Regions from separate parts of the Massilia suwonensis genome, predicted to be linked through region 1. Evidence: predicted binding sites of a transcription regulator. Region 1 holds the regulator's gene; the other holds the start of a gene.

Region 1 (5,907 bases):
AATGTGAGACTTCATCCGCCGTTCGCCTGGGCAGCCGACAATGGTTCGCGTGTATTGCAGCGCGGCCGGCTGCTTCTTGGGCCGCGCGCCGATCCGACACTGCTGTTGTCCGGTTCTCTTATCGATTGGAGTTTTGTTCATGTTTGCAAAAGATCACACGCTGGCCAAGGTTGACCCGGAACTGTGGGACGCCATTCAGAAGGAAAACACCCGTCAGCAAGATCACATCGAGCTGATCGCGTCCGAGAACTACACCTCGCCGGCCGTGATGGAAGCCCAGGGCTCCCAGCTGACGAACAAGTATGCCGAAGGCTATCCGGGCAAGCGCTATTACGGCGGCTGCGAATACGTCGACGTCGCCGAGCAGCTGGCGATCGACCGCCTGAAGGAACTGTTCGGCGCGGAAGCCGCCAACGTCCAGCCGAACTCGGGTTCGCAGGCGAACCAGGGCGTGTTCTTCGCCATGCTGAAGCCGGGCGACACCATCATGGGCATGTCGCTGGCCGAAGGCGGCCACCTGACCCACGGCATGGCGCTGAACATGTCGGGTAAATGGTTCAACGTCATCTCCTACGGCCTGACCGAGCAGGAAGACATCGATTACGAAGCCATGGAGCGCCTGGCGCGCGAGCACAAGCCGAAGATGATCATCGCCGGCGCCTCGGCCTTCGCGCTGCGCATCGACTTCGAGCGCTTCGCCCGCATCGCCAAGGAAGTCGGCGCCTACTTCATGGTCGACATGGCTCACTACGCCGGCCTGATCGCCGCGGGCGAATACCCGAACCCGGTGCCGCATGCCGACTTCGTCACCTCGACCACCCACAAATCGCTGCGCGGCCCGCGCGGCGGCATCATCCTGATGAAGGCCGAGTACGAGAAGCAGATCAATTCGGCGATCTTCCCTGGCATCCAGGGCGGTCCGCTGATGCACGTGATCGCCGGCAAGGCCGTCGCTTTCAAGGAAGCGCTGTCGCCCGAGTTCAAGGAGTACCAGCAGCAGGTGGTCAAGAACGCCGCCGCCCTGGCCAATACCCTGACCGAGCGCGGCCTGCGCATCGTCTCGGGCCGCACCGAGTCGCACGTGATGCTGGTGGACCTGCGCGCCAAAGGCCTGACTGGCAAGGAAGCGGAAGCGATCCTGGGCCAGGCACACATGACCTGCAACAAGAACGGCATCCCGAACGACCCGCAAAAGCCCTTCGTGACCTCGGGCATCCGCCTCGGCAGCCCGGCCTTCACCACCCGCGGCTTCAAGGAAGAAGACGCGGTCAAGGTCGGCCACCTGATCGCCGACGTGCTGGACAACCCGCACGACGCCGCGACCATCGAGCGCGTCAAGGCCGAAGTCAAGGTGCTGACCGACAAGTACCCGGTGTACGCGAAGTAAGCGGAAATCACCATTCAGTAGCAAACGTAGTAGAGTTCAGGAACGGCACCGGGTGTCCGGCTGCCGTTCCTTTGCATTAGCCAGCATCATTGAGTAACACCGGCGCCCATGAAATGTCCGTTTTGCCAGCATGAAGACACCCAGGTCCTCGATACGCGCGTATCCGAGGAAGGCGACGCCATCCGCCGCCGTCGCCGCTGCGTGCAATGCGACAAGCGCTTCACCACCTACGAACGCATCGAACTGTCGATGCCGATCATCGTCAAGAAAAACGGCAGCCGCACCGAATTTGCCAGCAGCAAGCTGCGCGGCAGTTTGATGCTGGCCCTGCGCAAGCGCCCGGTCCCGGCCGCGGCGATCGACGCCGCCGTCGCCTCGATCGAGGAAAAGCTGCTCACCAGCGGCCGCCGCGAAGTCGATACCGGCTATGTCGGCGAGCTCGTGATGCAGGAACTCAAGCGCCTGGACGAGATCGCGTACATCCGTTTTGCCTCCGTCTATAAAGACTTCAAGGACCTGGCCGAGTTCCAGCAGGCGCTCGTCGAAGTCGGCCATTCACGCAAATAAATCAAACGCTGTTGGGCCGCCCGCGCACGCTTGAGCGAGCGCAGGAGCACGCTCGGCCGCGCTGTTAACTTCTCGGTTCGCGCGAATTCCCGCGTTCGAATCGTGGAGGTGGTCCTTGCAGCGCTGGTCTCAGGGTGGCTTCACCCTCATCGAAGTCCTGGTTGCCTTATTCGTGCTGGCCCTCGGCGTGGCCGGTGCGGCCGGCACCCAGCTGTCGAGCGCGCGCCTGCGCCAGCAGGCGGCGCTCGAATCCGAGGCCGTGCAGCTGGCCGCTTCGCTTGGGGCGCGCATGCGCGTGAATGCGGCGCTGCCCGACGCATCCAATCCCTACCTCGGCTTCGACTACGATGCCGCCGGCGGCGCGCCTGATGCGCCGTCCGTCCAATGCTTCGGCACCGCCTGCGACCCCGCGCAGCTGGCCGCCTTCGACCTGTACGAGGCGGCGCGCATCGTGCATGGCGCCTTTCCGGGCGGGCGCATCGCCGTCTGCCGCGATGCGGGCGGCTGGAACGCGGCGCTGCAATCCTTCGAGTGGAACTGTTCCGGCGGCGCCGGGGCGCCGGTGGTCGTCAAGCTGGGCTGGCATATTCCGGGCGCATCCACGGCGGCACCTGTCGTCGTCATGGTGGTGTCGGCATGAAGGCGCGGCAAAGCGGTATGACCCTGGCCGAGCTGCTGGTCGCGCTGGCCGTCGGCCTCGGCGTGCTGCTGGCCGGCGCGGTCCTGATGGTCAGCGCCAACAAGGCCTATGTCGCTCACGAAGACGCGGCCGGCATCGATGACGGCGGACGCTATGCGCTGGCGCTGATCGGGCGCGCGGTGCGCCAGGGCGCCTTTGTCGACTGGGAACGCCACGGCCCGCCCGACAAGAACGCGCCGGCGCCGCTCGCGGGTCTCGACAGCCGCTCGCTCGTCAAGACCAGCTTCGGGATCGACGATCCGGTGACGAGCGCCGTCAACGGCAGCGACGTGCTGGCCGTGCGCTATGGCGGCGCCGGCGGTGCGCCCGATGGCGACGGCAGCGTGGTCGACTGCGCCGGTTTCACGGTGCACGAGGCGAAGGATGGCTGGAGCATCTTCTATGTCGCGCGCAATGGCGACGGCCTGGCCGAGCTGCGCTGCAAGTACAAGGGCGCGGCCAACTGGAGCGCCGACGCGGTGGTCGCCGGCGTCGACGGCTTCCAGGTGCTGTATGGGCTCGATACCGACACGCCGACCGACGGCATCCCGAATCGCTACGTCAACGCCAGCGCACTGGCCGCGCTCGACGCCGCGCTGGCGCCGGGCGAGCGCAATGAAAAGACGGCCTGGAAGCGCGTCGCCAGCGTGCAGGTGGCGCTGCTGCTGCACGGTGAGCAGGCATCGAGCGCGCCCGTGCAGCCGGATGCTTATGCGCTCTTCGGAGCGGCCTACGGCGCGGCGCAGGGGAGTGCGGATGCGGGCGTGCAGCTGACGCGTGCGGAGCTCGATGGCGGCCGTCCGGCGCCGGCGCGCCGCCTGTTCACGGCCGTGTACGCGGTCGGCGCACCCCAGCCCTGAGCCCGACATGAAGTTCGCTGAACAGGAGCGCGGCGCGGCGCTCGTCACCATGCTGTTCCTGATGCTGGCGCTGCTGATGATGTCCTTGTCAGGCACGCGCGCCGCGCTGGCCGGCGCCAAGTCGGCGCGCTACGAACGCGACCGCCAGGTAGCCCATGCGGCGGCCGAGGCGGCGCTCGTCGACGCCGAGCGCGACATCGACGGCGCGGCCGGCCCGGCGTCGCCGCGCACCGCGATTTTCACGGCGCTCGATGCGGATGCCTTCGATCAGCGCTGCAGCGGCCGTGCCGAGAAGACGGGCCTGTGCAAGCCGGCGGCGGGCGCCGCGCCGGCCTGGCAGGCGGCCGACCTGCAGGGCGAGGCCGGCGTCGAATACGGCCGCTTCAGCGGGCGGACGCTGCCGACGGGCAGCGGCAGCTTGCCTGCCGCGGCGCCGCGCTACCTGGTCGAACTGCTGCCCGCATCGCCGCCGACATCCGAGCCCCTGTTTCGCATCACCGCGCTCGGCGTCGGCGCCGATCCGGCCACGGTCGTCGTCCTGCAGAGCTACTACCGGCGCGCCGCCGGCACCGCGCCGGCCAGGCGCCTCGGCTGGCGCGAGATTGCCAACTGGCCCGCGCTGCACCGGGCCGCATCCAAGTGAACCAATCGAGGAGAAAACGATGTCCCGCGGTTTCACCCTGGTCGAAATGCTGCTCGTGCTGCTCATCCTCGCCATCCTGTCCAGCATCGCCTGGCCTGGCTATGCCGGCTATCTGACGAAGACGCGGCGCATGGAGGGCAAGGTCGCGCTGATCGGCGCGATGCAGCGCCAGGAGCAGCACCACGCGCTCCACCATACCTATGTCGCCTTTTCGCAGGCAGAGCCGGTGGCGGGGCTGCCCTGGTGGTCGGGCAACAGCGCCGCCACCAGTTTCTACGAGCTGGACGCCGAGGCCTGCCCCGGCAGCGAGCTGCGCGACTGCGTGCGGCTGCGCGCGCGTCCGGGGACGGCGAACGTCGACGCGCGCTTCACCGATCCCGAGTGCGGGATCCTGAGCCTGGATAGCCGCGGCGCGCAGGGCGCCAGCGGAACGTCAAGCCGCTGCTGGCCATGAAAGCGCCTTTGACCATGGCGCGTGGCTTCTCGCTGCCCGAACTGCTGACCGTCACCGCGATCGCCGCCGTCCTGCTGGGCGTGGCCGTGCCCGATTTGGCCGCGCTGCTGCGCGCCCAGCAGCTGCGCGCGGCCACCAACGACCTGTTCGGCGCGATCGGCCTGGCGCGGGCGCAGGCGATCGCGCGCAACGAGCAGGTCATCGTGCTGCCGCGCGACGCGGGCGGGGCCGACTGGCGCCAGGGCTGGACCGTGTTCGCCGACCGCGACGGCGACGGCCTGCCTGGCCCCGGCGACGACATCCTCGCCGTGCACGAGGCGCTGGCTGCCGGCTTCGGTGCCGACTTCTCCTTCACGAGTCCTGCAGCGCCGTATTACATCGCCTACAATGGCGCCGGACGCAGCTGCAGCACGAGCGGCGCGGCGCGCTGGGGCACGCTGTCGCTGTTTCATGGCGGCGCGGTCCGCCGGATCAAGATCAACATGCTGGGGCGGGCGCGTGCCTGCAACCCGGCGCGCGACACGAATTGCGACGGCGCGGAAGCGCCAGGCTAGGACACGAAACAAGACTGTGCAGATCAATAACGACACCGAAGCGATGGCCCTGGCCCTGGAATGGGCTGCGAAGGGCATGTACATCACCGCGCCGAATCCGCGCGTGGGCTGCGTGATCGTGCGCGACGACGAAGTCATCGGCGCCGGCCACACCCAGCCGGCCGGCCAGGCGCATGCCGAGATCCAGGCCCTGCGCGACGCTGCCGCACGCGGAAACGACGTGCGCGGCGCCACCGCCTACGTCACGCTGGAACCCTGCAGCCACTATGGCCGCACGCCGCCCTGCTCGAAAGCCCTGGTCGAAGCGGGACTGGGACGCGTGGTGGCGGCGATGGGCGACCCGAATCCGCTGGTCGCCGGGCGCGGCATGGCGCAGCTCGAAGCGGCCGGCATCGCGACCGCCTCCGGCCTGCTGGCGAATGAAGCGCATGAACTGAACATCGGCTTCTTCTCGCGCATGCGGCGCGGCCGTCCCTGGGTGCGCCTGAAGATCGCGGCCAGCCTGGACGGCATGACCGCGCTGGAGAACGGCGAGAGCCAGTGGATCACGGGCCCCGAGGCACGCCAGGACGGCCACGCCTGGCGCGCGCGCGCCTGCGTGATCCTGACCGGGATTGGCACCGTCAAGGCGGACGATCCGCAGCTGACCGTGCGCGGCATCGACACCCCAAGACAGCCGCGCCGCGTCATCGTCGACAGCCGCCTCGAGATCGCGCTCGACGCGAAGATCCTGCAGGGCGCGCCGTGCTGGATCGTGGGCGCC
Region 2 (5,907 bases), on a different contig from region 1:
GGCGCCGCCGTTTCGCGGTCCAGCTGACCAGCCAGATCGCGGTCGACCTGGCCGTGATCTCGCTGCTCTACCTGGCCGCCGGCGGCGTGCGCAGCGGCCTGGGCATCCTGTACCTGTTCCCGCTGGCGGGCGCGGCGATCCTGGCGCCGCTGGTGCCGGCCCTGTTCTCGGCGGCGCTGGCGACCCTGTTCGTCCTGTTCGAATCGACCTGGCAGCTGTTTACACGCGACGGCGAACCGGCCCTGATGCAGGCGGGAATGTACGGCATCGCCTTTTTCGCCGTCGTCTGGCTGGTCAACCGGCTGGCGGCGCGCCTGATCGGGCAGGAAGAACTGGCGGCCCAGCGCGGCGCCGACCTGCAGGTGCAGCAGGCGATCAACGAGATCGTGATCGCCGACGTCGGCGACGGCGTGCTGGTGGTCGGGACCGACGGCCGCATCCACACGGCCAATCCGGCGGCGCGGCGCATGCTGGGCATGGAAGCGGCGGCCGGCCTGCGCCTCGACGAATTGCCGGGGCTGGAACCGGTGGCCCACGCTTTCTCGGCCTGGATGGGCACGGCGGCGACGCCGGCGCTGGCCGCGGTCGAGCCGGTATCCGGCGAAGCGGGGCCGGACGAAGCCTGGGTCATATTAAAACCTTACCAGGAGACGGCGGTGGGCGAGGGGGGCCTGCGCGCGCGGCGCGACCAGCCGGCCCACCTGAAGCTGCGCTTCGCCAGTGTCGCCGCCGGCGGCGGTGCGCCCGCGCGCAGCGTGATCTTCCTGCAGGACGTGAGCGCCATCGAAAACCAGGCGCAGCAACTGAAACTGGCCTCGATGGGCCGCCTGACGGCCAGCATCGCGCACGAAGTGAGGAACCCGCTGTCGGCGATCGGCCACGCGACGGCCCTGCTGGCCGAAGACCTGCATGGCAAGGCCGAGGTGCGGCTTTTAAAAATCATCGGCGACAACGTGGCGCGCGTGAACCGCATGGTCGAGGACATCCTGCAGCTCTCGCGCAAGGCCCAGCCGTATGCGGAGCCGGTGCAGCTGGCGCCGTTCCTGCTGGAGCTGAAGAACGAATTCTGCGAAACCCAGGACCTGCCCGAGGAAATGGTGTGGCTGGGCGGCGCCGGCGCGATCGAGGTGCGCTTCGATGCCCTGCACCTGCGGGAGGTGCTGGTCAATTTGCTGGGCAACGCGATCCGCTACGCCAGCCGCAAGCCGGCCAGCATCCGCATCTGGCCCGAGCTCGACGCCTTCGGCACGCTGGAGCTGCACGTGCAGGACGACGGCCCCGGCATCACGCCGGAGGTGCGCGCCCACCTGTTCGAGCCCTTTTATACGACCTCGAGCAAGGGCACCGGTTTGGGCCTGTACCTGGCGCGCGAGCTGTGTCTGAACAATGGGGCTAAACTGGATTACGAATCGCGATTCGATACGAGCGCGCTCGGCCCGCGCAAGGCCAGCGGCCGTTTCGTCATCACCTTCGCCCAGCCGCAGGCGGCTGCTGTCTAATATAGAGGAGTGTATGGCTTCACCCCGCATCCTGGTCGTCGACGACGAAGCCGACCTGCGCGAACTACTGGAGATCACGCTCCTGAAAATGGGCCTGGACGTCGATTGCGCGGCGACCTTGCGCGAAGCGCGCCGCCTGGCCGACGACAATGCGTATAACCTGATCCTGACCGACATGCGCCTGCCCGACGGCCTGGGCCTGGAGCTGGTGCGCGAAGTGTCGAGCACCAGCAAGACCCCGATCGCCGTCATCACGGCCTTCGGCAGCGCCGAGAACGCGGTGGTGGCGCTCAAGGCCGGCGCTTTCGACTACGTCTCCAAACCGGTGGTGCTGGACGAGTTGCGCGTGATGGTGCGCTCGGCCCTGAAGCTGTCGGACCCGGGTGCCGCCCAGGATGCAGGCGGAGGCACGGGCTCGCGCCTGATCGGCCATTCGCAGGCGATGCAGGCGCTGCGCGCCCAGATCGGACGCCTGGCGCGTTCGATGGCGCCGATCGCGATCACGGGCGAATCCGGCGCCGGCAAGGAACTGGCCGCACGCGAGATCCACGCCCAGAGTTCGCGCGCCGCGAAGCCCTTCGTCGCCGTGAACTGCGGCGCGATCCCCGAAAACCTGATGGAGTCCGAATTCTTCGGCCACCGCAAGGGCGCCTTCACGGGAGCGGGGGAGGAGCGCGACGGCTTCTTCCAGGCCGCGAACGGCGGCACCCTGATGCTGGACGAGGTGGCGGATTTGCCGCTGGCGATGCAGGTGAAACTGCTGCGCGCGATCCAGGAGCGGCGCGTGCGCAAGATCGGCGCCACGGCCGAGGAACCGGTCGACGTGCGCATCATCAGCGCCACGCACAAGGATCTGGCCAAGTGCGTCGAGACCGGCGCCTTCCGCCAGGACTTGTTCTACCGCCTGAACGTGATCGAACTGGCGCTGCCGCCGCTGCGCGAACGGCTCGACGATCTGCCGGTGCTGGCCAATGCCATCCTCGCGCGCCTGGCTGGTCCCGGCGGCGCCTCGCTCGGGCCGGGCGTGCTCGAGGCCCTGCGTGCCTACTCCTTCCCCGGCAATGTGCGCGAACTGGAAAACGTGCTGGAGCGGGCGCTCGCCTTTGCCAACGACGGCGTGATCCAGGTCGAGGACCTGTCGCTGAAGGCTGCCCGCGTGGCCGAGACGGCGCGCGTGGAGCCGCCGCCAGTCGTGGCGACGCCGCCCACGCCGGCCGCCGCGCCACCGATGCCCGCCGCGGCGCCGGTCGCGCCGGAAGCTACGCCGCTCGGTCCCGCCTCGCTGCCGAGCAACCTGCCGGCTTACCTGGAGCAGGTCGAACGCGACATCATCCAGCGCGCGCTGCAGCAGACCCAGTTCAACCGCACCCGCACCGCGAGCCTGCTCGGCATCAGCGTGCGCCAGCTGCGCTACCAGATGCAGAAACTCGATATCCAGGCTCCGGAGAATTGATCATGCCGAAACTGTTACGTTATGCCGCGCTGGCGATCGCCCTGATCGCCGCCTTCATGTGGATGCGCCACGAAAAGGCCGCCGATGCCTGCCGCAAGTCGGGCGGGCAGTGGGATGCCGGTACCAATGCTTGCGTGCCGGCGGCAACACCGGCACCCGCGCCGGTCGCCACGACCTGAGTTTGTGTCATCTCAACCCCGATCTTGTCAAAAAGCGTTGCCTTTTCGCCAGTGCAAAACGGTGCGCGCTGCACTGCGATTGGGCAGGGCCACGGTTGGCTGATCAAGGCTTGAGCAGCAGGTTAGTGCTCGCTTACCGGCGACGGCGCATTCGATGTCGAGCGGCGGGAAGTCAAGAGTTCGGGGCATAAAAAACACCCGGATTTGAAAATTTAATCACTTGCGACTTGCGCCGACCAAGTACTACAATTAGTCCATTGTCAAACCACGGCACTAGATCTAGTGGTAGCGGACTCAAGCATCAAAGACATTTGTGTAGCAGGGCAACAATAGTTTACAGTTGCCTATATTTGCTCCAAGCAAAACTAAATCCATCGGCAGCAGCGTTGTCCAGCCCGGTTCTCCAGGCTGGCAGGGGTGCGTTTTGCCTGAACATTTTGTAAATAAAAGGCTGCCCGTGCGCGGGCGATCGATCAACATTAGGCGGCAGTTCGACTGCCCTCCTGGAGGCCCCATGCAGACTTCTCAAGACATTTCCATCCACCCGCACGCGGCACCAGGAACGGCCACCGCGAACAGCGCCGCCGAACTGGCCGCCCGCGCCGACTACCGCATCCTGCGCCGCAACGGCGCCGTCGTGCCCTTCGAGCCGAATAAAATCTCGGTCGCCATGACCAAGGCTTTCCTGGCGGTCGCCGGCGGCCAGGGCGCCGTCTCGGCCCGCATCCGCGAGCTGGTGGAAGAGCTGACCAACAACGTCGTCGCCGCCCTGATGCGCCGCCAGCCGAACGGCGGCACCTTCCACATCGAAGATGTGCAGGACCAGGTGGAACTGTCGCTGATGCGCTCGGGCGAACACGATGTCGCGCGCGCCTACGTGCTGTACCGCGCCAAGCAGATGGAAGAGCGCCGCGCCGCCAAGGAAGCCGCCGGCACCGCCCAGGTCGCCGCACCGCAGATCCACGTGGTGGTGGACGGCCAGCGCCTGCCGCTGGACATCAACGACGTGCACGCCCTGGTCAACGCCGCCTGCGCCGGCCTGGAAAAGCACGTCGACGCCGACGCCATCGTCGCCGAGACCCTGCGCAACCTGTACGACGGCGTGCCGGTCGAAGAACTGCACAAGTCGGCCATCCTGGCCGCACGCGCGCTGATGGAAACCGATCCGGCCTACAGCCAGGTCACCGCCCGCATTCTGCTGCACACGATCCGCAAGGAAGTCTTCGGCAAGGAAGTCGCGCAAGCCAAGGCCGCCGCCGAATACGTCACGTACTTCCCACAGTACATCGCCAAGGGCATCGCCAACGAATTGCTCGACGAACAGCTCGGCACCTACGACCTCGAGCGCCTGGCGAAAGCCATCGTCGCCGACCGCGACCTGCAATTCGGCTACATCGGCCTGCAGACCCTGTACGACCGCTACTTCCTGCACGTGCGCGAAACCCGCATCGAGATGCCGCAGGCCTTCTACATGCGCGTCGCGATGGGCCTGGCCCTGCGCGAAAGCGAGCGCGAAGAGCGCGCCATCGAGTTCTACAACCTGCTGTCGAGCTTTGACTTCATGAGCTCGACCCCGACCCTGTTCAACTCGGGCACCCGCCGCTCGCAGCTGTCCTCGTGCTACCTGACCACCGTCGGCGACGACCTGGAAGGCATCTACGACGCCATCAAGGAAAACGCGCTGCTGTCGAAATTCGCCGGCGGCCTGGGCAACGACTGGACCCCGGTCCGCGCGCTCGGTTCGCGCATCAAGGGCACCAACGGCAAGTCGCAGGGCGTGGTCCCGTTCCTGAAAGTGGTCAACGACACGGCAGTGGCCGTGAACCAGGGCGGCAAGCGCAAGGGCGCGGTCTGCGCCTACCTGGAAACCTGGCACATGGACATCGAGGAATTCCTCGACCTGCGCAAGAACACCGGCGACGACCGCCGCCGCACCCACGACATGAACACGGCGAACTGGATTCCCGACCTGTTCATGAAGCGCGTGATGGAAAAGGGCCACTGGACCCTGTTCACCCCGTCGGAAACGCCAGACCTGCACGACCTGGTCGGCAAGGCCTTCGAACAAGCCTACCTGGCCTATGAAGCCAAGGCCGAGCGCGGCGAACTGCGCGTGTTCAAGAAGATCGAAGCGCTCGACCTGTGGCGCAAGATGCTGTCGATGCTGTTCGAAACCGGCCACCCATGGATCACCTTCAAGGATCCGTGCAACATCCGTTCGCCGCAGCAGCACATCGGCGTCGTGCACTCGTCGAACCTGTGCACCGAGATCACCCTGAACACCAGCGCCGACGAAATCGCCGTCTGCAACCTGGGTTCGGTGAACCTGCCGCAGCACATGAAGGGCGATGGCCTGGACCACGTGAAGCTGCAGAAGACGATCCGCACCGCGATGCGCATGCTCGACAACGTCATCGATATCAACTACTACGCCGTCGAAAAGGCCCGTAATTCGAACCTGCGCCACCGTCCGGTCGGCATGGGCATCATGGGTCACCAGGACTGCCTGCACATGATGCGCGTGCCGTTCGCGTCCGATAAAGCCGTGGAATTCGCCGACAAGTCGATGGAAGCCGTCTGCTACTACGCTTACCTGGCTTCGACCGAGCTGGCCGAAGAGCGCGGCCGCTACGAGTCGTACACCGGTTCGCTGTGGGACCGCGGCATCCTGCCGCAAGACTCGATCAAGCTGCTGGCGGAAGAACGCGGCGGCTACCTCGAGCAGGACACCAGCGAATCGATGGACTGGACCGTGGTGCGCGAGCGTATCAAACAG

Evidence for each region. Region 1 encodes NrdR, which represses ribonucleotide reductase genes. Its sites were predicted from a motif close to CACNANATNTNGTG; they were not measured.
Region 2: the regulator NrdR is predicted to act here: its motif matches at 3,403-3,416, upstream of ACFPQ5_RS18585 (ribonucleoside-diphosphate reductase subunit alpha).

The regions. Positions count from the first base shown of each region.
Region 1 is NZ_JBHSMR010000014.1:260,679-266,585, forward strand. Features, by position in the region: ZMP/ZTP riboswitch at 1-39, shown strand, start outside; gene glyA (serine hydroxymethyltransferase) at 140-1,387, shown strand; gene nrdR (transcriptional regulator NrdR) at 1,496-1,954, shown strand; gene pilV (type IV pilus modification protein PilV) at 2,070-2,594, shown strand; gene ACFPQ5_RS21505 (PilW family protein) at 2,591-3,493, shown strand; gene ACFPQ5_RS21510 (pilus assembly protein) at 3,501-4,136, shown strand; gene ACFPQ5_RS21515 (type IV pilin protein) at 4,156-4,590, shown strand; gene ACFPQ5_RS21520 (GspH/FimT family pseudopilin) at 4,587-5,144, shown strand; gene ribD (bifunctional diaminohydroxyphosphoribosylaminopyrimidine deaminase/5-amino-6-(5-phosphoribosylamino)uracil reductase RibD) at 5,161-5,907, shown strand, end outside.
Region 2 is NZ_JBHSMR010000013.1:2,345,095-2,351,001, reverse strand. Features, by position in the region: gene ACFPQ5_RS18600 (sensor histidine kinase) at 1-1,499, shown strand, start outside; gene ACFPQ5_RS18595 (sigma-54-dependent transcriptional regulator) at 1,513-2,952, shown strand; gene ACFPQ5_RS18590 (hypothetical protein) at 2,955-3,131, shown strand; gene ACFPQ5_RS18585 (ribonucleoside-diphosphate reductase subunit alpha) at 3,646-5,907, shown strand, end outside.